4 regions of the Trichococcus flocculiformis genome follow, and region 1 is predicted to be linked to each of the others. Evidence: predicted binding sites of a transcription regulator. Region 1 holds the regulator's gene; each other region holds the start of a gene.
The links. Region 1 encodes CtsR, which represses protease genes until heat stress. Its sites were predicted from a motif close to TTGGTCAAAAAAGGTCAAANA; they were not measured.
Positions count from the first base shown of each region.

Region 2: a site for CtsR is predicted at 1,353-1,373, ahead of clpP (ATP-dependent Clp endopeptidase proteolytic subunit ClpP). Genes of this name have one in related genera too.
Region 3: a site for CtsR is predicted at 1,417-1,437, ahead of clpB (ATP-dependent chaperone ClpB). Genes of this name have one in related genera too.
Region 4: a site for CtsR is predicted at 1,783-1,803, ahead of ACKPCD_RS06910 (ATP-dependent Clp protease ATP-binding subunit). Genes of this name have one in related genera too.

Region 1 is NZ_OY759718.1:226,139-229,562, forward strand. Features, by position in the region: gene ACKPCD_RS01480 (ATP-dependent Clp protease ATP-binding subunit) at 1-1,188, opposite strand, end outside; gene ACKPCD_RS01485 (CtsR family transcriptional regulator) at 1,214-1,675, opposite strand; tRNA gene ACKPCD_RS01490 (tRNA-Pro) at 2,007-2,080, opposite strand; tRNA gene ACKPCD_RS01495 (tRNA-Arg) at 2,100-2,173, opposite strand; tRNA gene ACKPCD_RS01500 (tRNA-Gly) at 2,211-2,282, opposite strand; tRNA gene ACKPCD_RS01505 (tRNA-Thr) at 2,292-2,364, opposite strand; tRNA gene ACKPCD_RS01510 (tRNA-Lys) at 2,411-2,483, opposite strand; tRNA gene ACKPCD_RS01515 (tRNA-Val) at 2,489-2,561, opposite strand; rRNA gene rrf (5S ribosomal RNA) at 2,573-2,688, opposite strand; rRNA gene ACKPCD_RS01525 (23S ribosomal RNA) at 2,783-3,424, opposite strand, start outside.
Region 2 is NZ_OY759718.1:2,272,348-2,275,771, reverse strand. Features, by position in the region: partial or broken gene mreB (rod shape-determining protein MreB) at 1-45, shown strand, start outside; gene ACKPCD_RS10870 (DNA-directed RNA polymerase subunit beta) at 127-315, shown strand; gene clpP (ATP-dependent Clp endopeptidase proteolytic subunit ClpP) at 696-1,343, opposite strand; tRNA gene ACKPCD_RS10860 (tRNA-Arg) at 1,597-1,668, opposite strand; gene ACKPCD_RS10855 (RNA polymerase factor sigma-54) at 1,894-2,988, shown strand; gene ACKPCD_RS10850 (sugar-binding transcriptional regulator) at 3,357-3,424, shown strand, end outside.
Region 3 is NZ_OY759718.1:1,631,832-1,635,255, forward strand. Features, by position in the region: gene ACKPCD_RS07860 (Cof-type HAD-IIB family hydrolase) at 1-164, shown strand, start outside; gene ACKPCD_RS07865 (prolyl oligopeptidase family serine peptidase) at 197-961, shown strand; gene ACKPCD_RS07870 (metal-sulfur cluster assembly factor) at 1,020-1,364, shown strand; gene clpB (ATP-dependent chaperone ClpB) at 1,495-3,424, shown strand, end outside.
Region 4 is NZ_OY759718.1:1,431,020-1,434,443, reverse strand. Features, by position in the region: gene ptsP (phosphoenolpyruvate--protein phosphotransferase) at 1-1,252, opposite strand, end outside; gene ACKPCD_RS06915 (phosphocarrier protein HPr) at 1,254-1,520, opposite strand; gene ACKPCD_RS06910 (ATP-dependent Clp protease ATP-binding subunit) at 1,916-3,424, shown strand, end outside.

The DNA.
Region 1 (3,424 bases):
ATCCGGCAATCGTCTGGAAGTGATGTAGCGCACCGATAGCTGGACCGCTGCTTTCAAGGCCTCATCCGTGATTTCCACGCCATGGTGCTCCTCATAACGGGAACGCAAGCCACGCATGATTTCAACCGATTCCTCAGGTGTAGGCTCATCGATATGGATAGGTGCGAAACGTCTTTCCAGCGCCGCATCCTTTTCGATATATTTTTGGTACTCATCTAGGGTGGTGGCACCGATCGTCTGCAATTCGCCCCTTGCCAATGCCGGTTTCAGGATGTTGGAAGCATCGATCGCCCCTTCCGCTCCGCCTGCACCGATCAAGGTGTGCAACTCATCGATGAAGAGGATGACATTGCCGTCATTGTAGATTTCATCAATGATTTTTTTCATTCTTTCCTCGAATTCACCGCGGTATTTCGTACCCGCTACCAGCGAACCCATATCCAACATCATGATGCGCTTGTTTGCCAATGTGTCCGGAACATCGCCGGCTACGATTTTCTGTGCCAAACCTTCCACGATGGCGGTCTTGCCGACTCCCGGTTCCCCTACCAAAACAGGATTGTTCTTCGTTCTGCGGGAAACGATTTGCATGATACGACGGACTTCCTTGTCGCGTCCAACGATCGGATCCATCCGGTTTTCACGCGCCAAGTCAGTCAGATTGCGGGCCAAGGAATCCAACGTCGGCGTCCCTTCTTCCACTTTATCCGTCTTTTTGGCTGAACGCATATCCGGTTTGGTTGGTTGTTTGATGCCCAGTTTCTCATAGAGAGACTTACGCAACAAATTCGGATCGATCTGCAGATTTTTGATGATTTTGACTGCAAGAATTTCTTCTTTCAATAAGCCCAACAAAAGGTGTTCGGTTCCTACCAAGGGAACTCCTAATTTGTGTGCTTCGTTTGTCGCATACATAATGACTTTTTTTGCCCGAGGAGAAAATGGCAACGGTGCATTGAAGTCTTCCGCATTCATTTGACCGAAACCGGTCAGATGAACAATCTCTTCGCGGACTCCTTCCTCATCAATATCGTAGCCACGCAACACTTTTCCGGCAATGCCTTCTTGTTCCCGGACTAATCCGAGAAGCATATGTTCCGTTCCGATGGATTGATGCTTAAATTTGTGCGCTTCTTCTGTTGCCAACAACAATACTTGGCTGGCTTTTTCTGTAAATAATTCATCCATTTTTAACGCCTCCTCTACGGGCTATCTATTCAAAGCGCAGACTGTTCAAGAAATTCCTCAACAGCAAGGCTCGTATTCTTTCTTCATGTTCGCCTGTGTATGGGGCAAGTGACTTATCCAATACCGACAACATCAGGTTTCCTTCACGTTTCGTGATGATCCCGCGACTGTATAGATTTTGGGTTACCGCAAACGCATCTTTCTGGGTGATGCTTTCGCCTACTATAGCGATAAGTTTATCCAACAATTCTGCTTGATCGAGGATCTTCACTTTCATGATGCGTATATAACCGCCCCCGCCGCGTTTGCTTTCGACCGCGTAGCCTTGCTGTTCCGTAAAACGGGTATTGATGACATAGTTGATTTGTGAAGGTACGCAATTGAAACGATCCGCCATTTCATTCCTTCTGATTTCAATCTGCTCTTCTGCATTCAGAATCTTTTTGATGTATGCTTCGATGATATCTGACATATTCTGACCATGCATGGAATGGATGCCTCCCTTCCCCTGACTAATTTTGACTATTATATATTTATATTATGCTATTCCTACATAACTGTCAAATGGAAAGAGCTATCCGAGGGCTTTTACAGCAAATTATTCAAGAGAGCTTTGAAGCTCATCCGTACTGCTCTGCAGACTCTTTATAACAGCATATTTCACTAACATCTTCGACAAGATTACCGAAGAATGTTACTCATTATATACTGAAAGGTGAAAAACGGCAATATTTCTATCTGAAAAGCTGACAGGGGTTGGTTAATACAAAAATAGACGCAGAAATCATCGGAATGATTTCTGCGTCTATTTTTATTTATCGGGAAGACAGGATTCGAACCTGCGACCCCTTGGTCCCAAACCAAGTGCTCTACCAAGCTGAGCTACTTCCCGGTGATCATTTTGTAAAAAATGCACCCAACAGGAGTCGAACCTGTAACCGCTTGATTCGTAGTCAAGTACTCTATCCAATTGAGCTATGGGTGCTTCATGAATGATGATAAACTTCATTAAAATAAAAAAAAGCGGAAGACGGGGTTCGAACCCGCGACCCCCACCTTGGCAAGGTGATGTTCTACCACTGAACTACTTCCGCGTTTTTGAATGCCGGCTAAAGGACTTGAACCCTCGACCCTCTGATTACAAATCAGATGCTCTACCAACTGAGCTAAGCCGGCGTTTCAATATATTTAATTATTCTATCATTGTCGCAAGAATGATGAATGAGTTATGCAGGGCTCGAACCTGCGACCCTCTGATTAAAAGTCAGATGCTCTACCAACTGAGCTAATAACTCATGGATGGAGGTTGACGGGATCGAACCGCCGACATCCTGCTTGTAAGGCAGACGCTCTCCCAGCTGAGCTAAACCTCCAAAATATAAATGCGCGGCAACGTCCTAGTCTCACAAAGGGAAACCCTTCACTACAATCGGCGCTAAGAAGCTTAACTTCTGTGTTCGAGATGGGAACAGGTGTGACCTTCTTGCCATCGTCACCGCACATTTTTAATTAGAGAACGTTGTTCTCTCAAAACTGAATCTACAAAAGTAAAGGGATTCCGAAAACACCGCTTGAGTTTTCTTCTTTTTAAAAATTGGTTAAGTCCTCGACCGATTAGTATTGGTCCGCTCCATACATCGCTGTACTTCCACTCCCAACCTATCTACCTGATCATCTCTCAGGGGTCTTACTCACTTAAAGTGATGGGAAATCTCATCTTGAGGGGGGCTTCACGCTTAGATGCTTTCAGCGTTTATCCCGTCCACACATAGCTACCCAGCGATGCTCTTGGCAGAACAACTGGTACACCAGCGGTGTGTCCATCCCGGTCCTCTCGTACTAAGGACAGCTCCTCTCAAATTTCCAACGCCCGCGACGGATAGGGACCGAACTGTCTCACGACGTTCTGAACCCAGCTCGCGTACCGCTTTAATGGGCGAACAGCCCAACCCTTGGGACCGACTACAGCCCCAGGATGCGATGAGCCGACATCGAGGTGCCAAACCTCCCCGTCGATGTGAACTCTTGGGGGAGATAAGCCTGTTATCCCCAGGGTAGCTTTTATCCGTTGAGCGATGGCCCTTCCATGCGGAACCACCGGATCACTAAGCCCGACTTTCGTCCCTGCTCGACTTGTAGGTCTCGCAGTCAAGCTCCCTTCTGCCTTTACACTCTACGAATGATTTCCAACCATTCTGAGGGAACCTTTGGGCGCCTCCGTTACATTTTTGGAGGC
Region 2 (3,424 bases), 1.0 Mb from region 1:
GATGCAGTTGCTTTGGGAACGGGTATCCTACTGAACAACATCGATCAAAAGAATCGTCCGTCCAGCGGACTTTTCGGTTTGTTGGCGCGACTGATCCAAAAAACAAAAATAAAAAAAGGAAGATAGGTGATCGCTTTGAAATTTGATTTCAAACCTGTACTGTCAACGGTGATGTGGGTTTTGATATTCATGTTGATGGCTTTCATTCTCTTCGGAGCCGGGTTGATGGTCGGATACGGTGTTCTGGGTGGCGGCAATCCAGCCCTTGTCTTCAGCAAGCAGACCTGGGAACATATCTTTGATTATATCCGTTAAGGAAATAAGAAGGGCAGACAGGAACGATTGCGTTCCGTCTGCCCTTTTTTGATTTTTTTCCTGAATAGGTGCGAGCGGGTGGGGTTTCGGATTATTTCTTTGTCCTTCATTTGCTTTGCTCCGGTGAGCGAAGGCTTCGCCGGAGCACAGACGCAATTAGATGAGCGAACTCCTGCGAGGATGGCCTCGCTGGAGTTTGCACCGGTATCAATCGGTCTCCGCCGGTAAGCGGTCGCCTCACCGGAGCTGCGAACTCGTATCCGCTGTTGTGCCAATGAAAAAGGTCAAATCTTTCTACCCATGCTCCACAAAATCAGCCATATAAAAACGAGGACGGCCAGCATCCTTCTGCTGGTCATCCTCGCTTTTGTCGCATATTTTTATTTCAATGATTTTGAGTTGACCATGACTTCGTCAATCAAGCCGTAATCTTTCGCTTGCTGAGCAGTCATGTAGTTATCGCGGTCGGTATCGCGTTCGATGACTTCCATCGGTTGTCCTGTGCGTTCAGCCAAAATTTTATTCAGGCGTTCGCGTGTCTGCAGGATATGGCGGGCTGCGATTTCAATTTCGGTTGCTTGACCTTGTGCACCGCCAAGCGGTTGATGGATCATAATCTCTGCATTCGGTAATGCAAAACGTTTGCCCTTCTCGCCGGCAGTCAACAAGAAGCTGCCCATCGAAGCTGCCATACCCATTGCGATTGTTTGAACGTCCGCCTTGATGAAGTTCATTGTATCGTAGATGGCCAGTCCGGCAGACACGCTACCGCCTGGAGAGTTGATGTAGATATAGATATCTTTTTCGGAATCTTGGGCATCCAAGAATAGCAATTGCGCGATGACTGAGTTCGCCGTATTATCGTCGATAGGGCCGCTCAACATGATGATGCGGTCCTTCAGAAGACGGGAATAAATATCATATGCACGTTCACCACGGGATGATTGTTCGATTACTGTAGGGATTAAGTTCATATATGTTTCCTCCTCGTTCGTTTTGAATGAACAGTTTTTCTTTACATGGTTTATTTTAACTCATTGGTCAGGAAAGGTCAATTGTAATGTTTGTCCATAAGTCTGACGATTTCTGGTGAAATATACCTTAGTCAATCATATCGTTTCAGTCAGCAAATGTCCAAAAATAGATAGCAGAAATGCGGATTGTATTCAGGGTGAATAAAAAATCGAATAAAAAAATCTCCTCTTCCGCGGGGGAAAGGAGATTTTTTGCATTTGCTTTGCATCCAAATGCTGGGAACGTTGATGCATCAATAAAATAATACGTCTCCTGAGGGAATCGAACCCCCATCTCAAGAACCGGAATCTTACGTGATATCCATTACACTAAGGAGACAAGCAACATTAAAATTATAACCTATAGCGTGAAAGATGGCAAGGGGGAAATTCAATTTCAAATTCCAGAGTTGTCTGGGACGTCTCTTTAAGTCGGAAGAACGTCCTTTAAACTACAGAATCACCAATCCTGCTGCGATTGAAATCCAATCCCTTTAACTGAAAACGATTTCAATAAATGCTTGTGTGTGATAAAATGATTCTAAAAAGGGGAGGAGGGGTTGATGTGTTAGTTATATCAAGTGTGCATATGGATAAGGAAAGCTTAGAGGAATCGCTGAAGCTTGTGGGATACGACAACGAGGAGTTGTTCGCTTATCTTCAACAAAAAGCGTTGGGCAATCCTTTAATCGAAGTGAAAATAAATAAAGAGTTCGACGAACGCGCTGTAAAAGAAAAAACGGTTGTATACAAGCCGGATAAGGACGACCCTATGGACACTGCTTCCGCAATGGATCAAGTGTCTGAAGAAGTGCCGGCGTTGGATACTTTTTTATTGGAACAAATCTATGCAAATATGCGGGATACACCCTTGCGCGATTTGGTGTTATTCTTGGTGGCGTTCATCAATCCGGAGGGGTACGTCATCATCAATCTGAATGAAGCTGCGGAACAGAAGGGCGTCGAACCGATTGAGATGTTGGATGCATTGACGCTTCTGCACCAATTGGATCCCCCAGGTGTGGGTGCCCGGAATCTGCAGGAATGTCTGATGCTGCAGACGGAGCGGGATGAATACGCGCCGGAAATCGCCTATTATGTCTTGGAAAATTTCTTCACTGCTTTCAGTGATAAAAACTGGCAAGAAATAGCGGATGAAATGGCGGTTGATCTGGCTGACGTGAAAAGTGTATTCGAGTATGTCCAATCGTTGGACCCGACACCGGGATCCGCATTCGGCGATGACAATCTATTTTTGCCGAGACCGGATCTTTATCTGCAACTGCTGGATGGGCACCTGACTGTGAAATACAATGAGTGGGCTTCTCCATTTGTTGTTTTTCAAAAAGAATATTATGAAGAGATGCTGCAGCATGATGATGAAGACGTACAACAATTTTTGGCAGCGAAGAAAACGGAAGGGGAGCAACTGCGGTCGGCGCTGGCATTCAGAAAAGAAATGTTGCTTGCGGTGGGAGAATTGATCTGTTCCTTGCAGAAAGGCTTTTTCCTGGAAGGCCGAGAACTGGGGCCGCTCGATGTGACTCGCTTGGCTGAAGATTTGGCGGTTCCGGTCACTGTGATGCGCGAAGAAATATTGGAGAAAATGATTGAAACGGACCGTGGGACATTTTTGTTGCACCAATTATGCGGTGAATAGCCACGAAAAGCGGTTAAGATAAGTAAAAAGATGCGAAGCGCTAAACAATGACGGGACATAAAACGACCCTTTTTGAATGGTTGTTGTATCAAGGTTTTTTGAAAGCGTACATCCGAAAGGCAATCGGATTATACGCTACTCGTGATATATTGAACGAATCCTTTTTGAAGGAATTTGAATTAATTTATCAAAACTCTTGAAACGTCTAGTGTTTACTGTTAAAATAATGAAGTAAAGACGAGGGAGAATAGACGGAAGTAAAAAAATATTTACAGTCTTATTCCATCTCTCCTGATATGAAATAAACGAGGACCGCCTGAGATTGCAGCGGGGCGAAAAGCGTCCACGTGCAAATGAAGAGGGTTGTTATGGAAGAGTCTATTTCAGTCTTGCAGCAAATAGTCCCGGATATTATGTCAGTCCTTCAAAATCGTTA
Region 3 (3,424 bases), 1.4 Mb from region 1:
TCGGTGACGAAGACAACGATATGGAGATGATTCGCTTTGCGGGACATGGCGTTGTTATGCAAAATGGTATTGGGGCATTAAAGCGCATTGCAGATGATGTAACCACGCATACGAATCATGAGGACGGCTTGGCAATCTACCTGGAAAAATATTTTTGCCTGTAACAGCCGATCAGAGCTGAAAAAGAGGGATAAATGTGATTTTGATCGAAAGAAAAATCATAAATGATATACCGATTCTGGAAATCGTTGAAGAAGACAAGAAACAAGAAACGACTCCGCTCGTGTTCTTTTATCATGGCATCACAAACCAAAAGGAGAGAGGTTTGGAGCCCGGATATGCATTAGCCAGCAACGGCATGCGGGTGATCATCCCCGATGCCTATCGTCATGGTGAACGCAAAGAGGAAGCCTATGCTGGCGAACCGGCAGCAGAATTCTGGTCGGTAGTCCTGAAAAATATAAAAGAGCTTCCTGACATTGTGGAAGCCTATGTTGAAGCGGGATTGGCAAAAAGAGAAACTGTTTCGGTCACGGGCCTTTCGATGGGAGGCATCACGACCTGTATCGCTTTGACGCAATATCCATGGATCCATTCGGCAGCCTGCTTGATGGGCAGTCCGGATCCGATCGGGTTGTCCCATTGGGCACTGCAGTCCCGCTGGGCGGAAGGTCTGCCTCCGCTCGATGACGAGAAGGTCAATGCGTTGATGGCGCCTTTTGAAAACCTGAGCCTCAAAGAACATCCGGAATCGCTCGTTGACACGCCGTTTTACATCTGGCACGGTACCGCCGACGAGAGTGTGCCGTACGAGCAGATGGAGCAGTTCGTCAACTCCATCAGCGGAGAAGCCTATGCAGATAACATTTGTTTCCGGTCGACAGAAGGTGCCGGACACCGGGTTCCTTACGCTATTTTTGAGGAAATGGCAGTATTTTTAGGTAACGTATATTCGCATTGAATTTCTATGCACAAACTGTTATTATCTAATTAATCCAGAAAGGTAAGAGGTGTTTGCAATGACTGAAGAGACAACTCCCCAATTTTCGCAAGAAGAATTGGAAAGCATAAAAGAACGCGTCTTAGCGGCGCTTGAGCAAGTGATAGATCCGGAATTAGGAATAGATATCGTCAATTTAGGTTTGATTTATGAAGTGGAACTGGAACAGGATGGATTCTGCCTGATCAAGATGACACTCACAACGATGGGCTGCCCATTGGCGGATGTCATCACCGATGAAATTCATCGTGCTTTGAAAGACGTTCCTGAAGTAACCGAAACACAAGTGAAATTGGTGTGGTATCCTGCCTGGACGACAGACAGAATGTCCCGATATGCACGCATCGCGTTAGGGATCCGATGATAAGAAGAGCAACAAAGGAAATCACCTTTGTTGTTCTTTTTTTTCGGGTTATCATTTGACCAATTCTGACCATGGTCGTATACTTGTCCTATAAAAGATATATCAATAGATTTTTTGAGGAGGTCCTAGCATGGAAATGGAAAAAATGACGACAGCCCTGCAGCAGGCAATCGCAGAAGCGCAACGTATCGCCATGGTGCGCAAGCACCAGACCATCGATGTCGCCCATCTGTGGAAAATATTTCTGCAGCCGGATAGTTTTGCGCGCAATTTTTATATCGATTCAGGAGTGGCAATCGATGCATTTGAATCAGCCGTTGATAAGGAACTGGATAAATCAGTGGTGATTGAGGGCACTTCCGTCCAGTACGGGCAAACATTCAGCCAGAATCTGTACAATCTCTTTCTGGAAGCAGACCGCAAGCGGTCGGAGTTGAAGGATGATTTCATCGCCACTGATACGGTGCTTTTGAGCTTGATGACACTGAAAAATCATCCATTGACCAAATTTTTGGTTAATCTAGGCCTGACGGAAAAAATCATCGCGGAAAAAATCAAGGATATGAGAGGGGGAGACCGAGTGACTTCGCAGAATCAGGAAGATCAGTATGAAGCATTGGAAAAGTATGGCATAGACCTCGTGCAAGCGGTGCGTAGCGGAAAACAAGATCCGGTAATCGGCAGGGACGAAGAAATCAGGGATGTCATCCGCATTTTGTCGCGGAAAACAAAAAATAATCCGATCCTGATAGGTGAACCTGGCGTAGGCAAGACCGCCATTGTGGAAGGTTTGGCTCAACGGATTGTGAAAAAAGATGTACCGGATAATTTGAAAGACAAAACAATCTTTTCGTTGGATATGGGCTCATTGATTGCGGGAGCTAAGTACCGTGGGGAATTCGAGGAACGCCTTAAAGCGGTATTGAAGGAAGTGAAGAAAAGCGACGGCCGCATCATCCTTTTCATTGATGAGATCCATACGATCGTCGGGGCAGGAAAAACCGAGGGGAGTATGGATGCCGGCAATCTGCTGAAACCTATGCTGGCCAGAGGCGAATTGCACTGCATCGGAGCGACCACTTTGGATGAATACCGTCAAAATCTGGAGAAGGATAAGGCCTTGGAGCGAAGATTCCAAAAGGTGTTGGTGAAAGAACCGACAGTTTCTGATACAATCAGCATCTTGAGGGGGTTGAAGGAACGTTATGAGATCCACCACAGCGTCAACATCCATGACAACGCCCTTGTTGCGGCCGCGACCTTATCCGATCGTTACATCACTGACCGGTTTCTGCCGGATAAAGCGATCGATCTTGTCGATGAGGCTTGCGCGAACATAAAAGTGGAAATGAATTCGATGCCTACCGAGTTGGATCAGGTGAGCCGCAAATTGATGCAACTGGAGATAGAAGAGGCGGCCTTGAAAAAGGAATCCGATGATCAGAGCAAGAAAAGATTGGCGGCTCTGCAAGTCGAGTTGGCTGATCTGCGCGAAGAATCAAATGAGTTGCGCATGAAATGGGGTAATGAAAAAGAAGAAGTCGAAAAGCTGCGTGCCAAACGGGAGGACCTGGAGGACGCGCGCAGACAATTGGAGGATGCCGAGGCCAATTATGATTTGGAACGGGCGGCGGTTTTGCGCCACGGCAGTATCCCTCAGATGGAAAAAGATTTGGCGGCTCTTGAAAAAGAAAATGCAACCCGAAGGAATAAAGCAGGCAATCTAGTCCAGGAATCGGTCACCGAGAACGAAATCGCGACAGTGGTGGGACGGATGACCGGCATCCCTGTGACGAAGCTGGTTGAAGGTGAAAGGGATAAACTCCTGAAATTGGAGGAAACGCTGCACAAGCGCGTCATTGGCCAAGAAGAAGCAGTAGAAAGTGTCACGAATGCTGTTTTGCGTTCGCGTGCTGGCCTCCAATCGCCGAACCGTCCGATCGGGTCCTTCCTTTTCTTGGGACCGACAGGAGTCGGGAAAACGGAGTTGGCCAAAGCCTTGGCTGAAAATTTGTTCGACTCCGATGAACATATGGTTCGGATCGATATGAGCGAATACA
Region 4 (3,424 bases), 1.2 Mb from region 1:
CGGCTAATAGATTCGCTTTTTCTTCCTCCAACATCGCTTTAGCTGCTCTAAATTCGTTCAGAGTAGCAATCATCGGGAACATGATGCGCAATTTACCGTAAACGGAAGCACGCAACAAGGCACGCAATTGTGTACGGAACATTTCCGGTTCAGCCAAGCAAATCCGGATTGCACGGTAACCCAAGAATGGATTCATTTCTTTCGGCAATTCCAAATAAGGCAATTCTTTATCCCCACCAATGTCCATTGTACGAACAACGACAGGTTTGCCTTCCATGCCTTCCAAAACAGCTTTATAAGCATCAAATTGCTCATCTTCTGTCGGGAAGTCTGAAGAGTCCATGTACAGGAATTCAGTACGGTACAATCCTACCGCTTCAGCGCCATTAGCGACAACGCCTTCTAAATCTTTAGGCGTTCCGATGTTAGCTGCCAATTCGATATGTTTACCGTCTGCAGTAACTGTATTTGCATTTTTCAGTTTGTGCCATTCTGCTTGCATTGCAGAAAACTCTTCAGCTTTCTTCTTGTATGCAGCTAATGTTTCTTCATCAGGATTGATGAAGACGTCGCCGTCCAAACCATCCAAAATGATGATATCGCCATCTTTGACGATTTGTGTGATTTCTTTTGACCCTACGATTGCAGGAATTTCCAGAGAACGGGCCATGATTGCGCTATGGGATGTGCGTCCACCGATATCAGTAACGAATCCTTTAACATAATCACGGTTCAATTGAGCTGTGTCACTAGGAGTCAAATCTTTGGCAACGACGATCACTTCTTCAGTGATTGTCGATGGGTTAGGGATTTTGACACCCAACAAGTGGCTCAACACACGTTCCGTAACGTCGCGGATATCCGCAGCACGTTCTTGCATGTATGGGTTGTCTTCCATCGCTTCGAACATACCGATGAACATGCCGGCAACATCAGAAAGTGCCGATTCAGCATTGACACCGTTGTCTCGGATGTTGGCGTTCATCGATCCGATCATTTCCGGATCGGACAATACCATCAAATGTGCATCAAAAACTTGGGCTTCTTCTTCGCCAAGTGATACTGCCGCTTTTTCTCGGATTGCACTTACCTCTGATTTAGCGGTTTCAAAGCTTTCCAAAAGACGAGCAACTTCGCCTTCTGAATCTTCCACTTTACGCTTTTCAAAGGACAGATCCGGTTCAGTAAGCAAATATGCTTTCGCAATTGCAATACCATCACTAGCTGCTATTCCTTGTAAGTGGTTTTTCATATTACTCTGCTAGCCCTTCTTTTACCATTGTTTCAGTGATTCCAGCCATAGCGTCTGCTTCGTCCGGACCTTCTGCAGTGATGACAACATCAGCGCCTTGGCCTACGCCTAATGACATTACACCCATGATGGATTTTAAGTTAACAGATTTACCTTTGTATTCTAAATTAATATCAGAATTGAATTTGCTTGCAGTTTGTACCAATAAAGTTGCTGGACGTGCATGAATCCCTGTTTCTGCGATTACGTGATATTCTTTTCTTTCCATAGTCATAAACCCCTTTGAGATGTATTTATTTAAGGTACTTTTGATACGTTCCTATTATAACAGAAAAATGGAAAAACGTATGAAAAATAACCCTTTCATTAAATAAGATTAACATCTTTCGCTTTATACTACAACTGTTTTAAATAGAATCGTTCAAATTTTTGTCATAATTGCTGAAATAACACTTATTTAATACAACCCCCGTTTGGCCGAAAACCGTCCCGGAATGAATATTTTGCTTCATTCCAAGTCAAACCTCTTGAAAGTCAAAATAGGTCAATGTATAATGGATCCATAAGGTCAGAGTTGGTCAGTGAACCTTCTTGTGAGTGTCCCTTAGCCGTTGCTACTATAATATACATGTACCTATGATCCATATAGAAAGGAAGATTGCCATGCTTTGTCAACATTGCGGAAAAAAACAAGCCTCCATTCATCTGTATGCCAGCGTGAATGGACAAAGACGCCAAATCGACTTATGCCAGAACTGCTACCAAGAGTTCAAAAATGCTCAATCGCAACAAAACAATCCGAACCCAAGATCTCAAGGACCTGTAGACCCCTTTTCTTTCGGTAATCTGGATTCGTTCTTCAAACAAATACAACAGAACCAAGAACAGAATTATCAACAGCCCCCTGCCTCGGAAGTTGCCCGCGGCGGTAAAGGTGGCAAAGGCGGCTTACTGGACGAATACGGCATCAACTTGACCCAACTGGCCCGAGATGGCGGTATCGATCCCGTCATCGGAAGAGACAGCGAAATCGCACGCGTCATTGAGATTCTGAATCGCCGAACAAAAAATAATCCGGTGCTCACAGGGGAAGCCGGTGTCGGCAAAACTGCGGTAGTGGAAGGTCTTGCCCAGAAAATCGTGGACGGTGATGTCCCTCAGAAATTGTTGGACAAAGAAGTGATCCGCTTGGATGTTGTCTCACTCGTCCAAGGAACCGGCATCCGCGGTCAATTCGAAGAACGGATGCAGAAACTGATGGATGAAATCCGCGCGAACAAACAGATCATCCTCTTCATCGATGAAATCCATGAAATCGTCGGAGCAGGAAGCGCTGAAGGAAGCATGGATGCAGGCAATATCCTGAAGCCAGCTTTAGCAAGAGGCGAACTGCAATTGGTCGGCGCAACAACACTGAACGAGTACCGCAGAATCGAGAAGGACGCTGCACTGGAACGCCGATTCCAGCCCGTCCGCGTGAATGAACCAACACCCGAACAGACGTTGATTATCCTCCAAGGAATCCGTCCGAAATATGAAGATTATCACCATGTCAAATATTCGGATAAGGCGCTGGAAGCGGCAGTCAAATTGTCGCATCGCTACATCCAGGATCGTTTCCTTCCCGACAAAGCTATCGACCTGCTTGATGAGTCCGGATCCAAAAAGAACTTGACGATCAAGCCCATCGATCCGAAACAGATAGAGGAACGCATCGAAACGGCCGAAAGGGAAAAACAAGCCGCCCTGCATGCGGAAGATTACGAAAAAGCTGCCTATTATCGCGATCAGATCACGAATCTTAATAAAATGAAACAGAATCCGGCCCCAGCCGATGGCGATCCTGTCATAACAGAGCAGGATATCCAAAAGATCATTGAGATCAAGACAAATATCCCGGTCGGTGAGCTACTTGAAAAAGAACAGACGCAATTGAAAAATCTTGATGCCGATCTGAAGAAAAACGTCATCGGTCAAGATGAAGCCATCGACAAAGTATCGAAAGCCATCCGCAGAAACCGAATCGGATTGAGCCGTAAAAACCGACCTATCGGTTCCTTCCTGTTCGTAGGGCCTACCGGTGTCGGTAAGACCGAATTGGCCAAACAGTTGGCAATCGAAATGTTCGGAACCGAAGACGCGATCATCCGCTTCGACATGAGCGAATACATG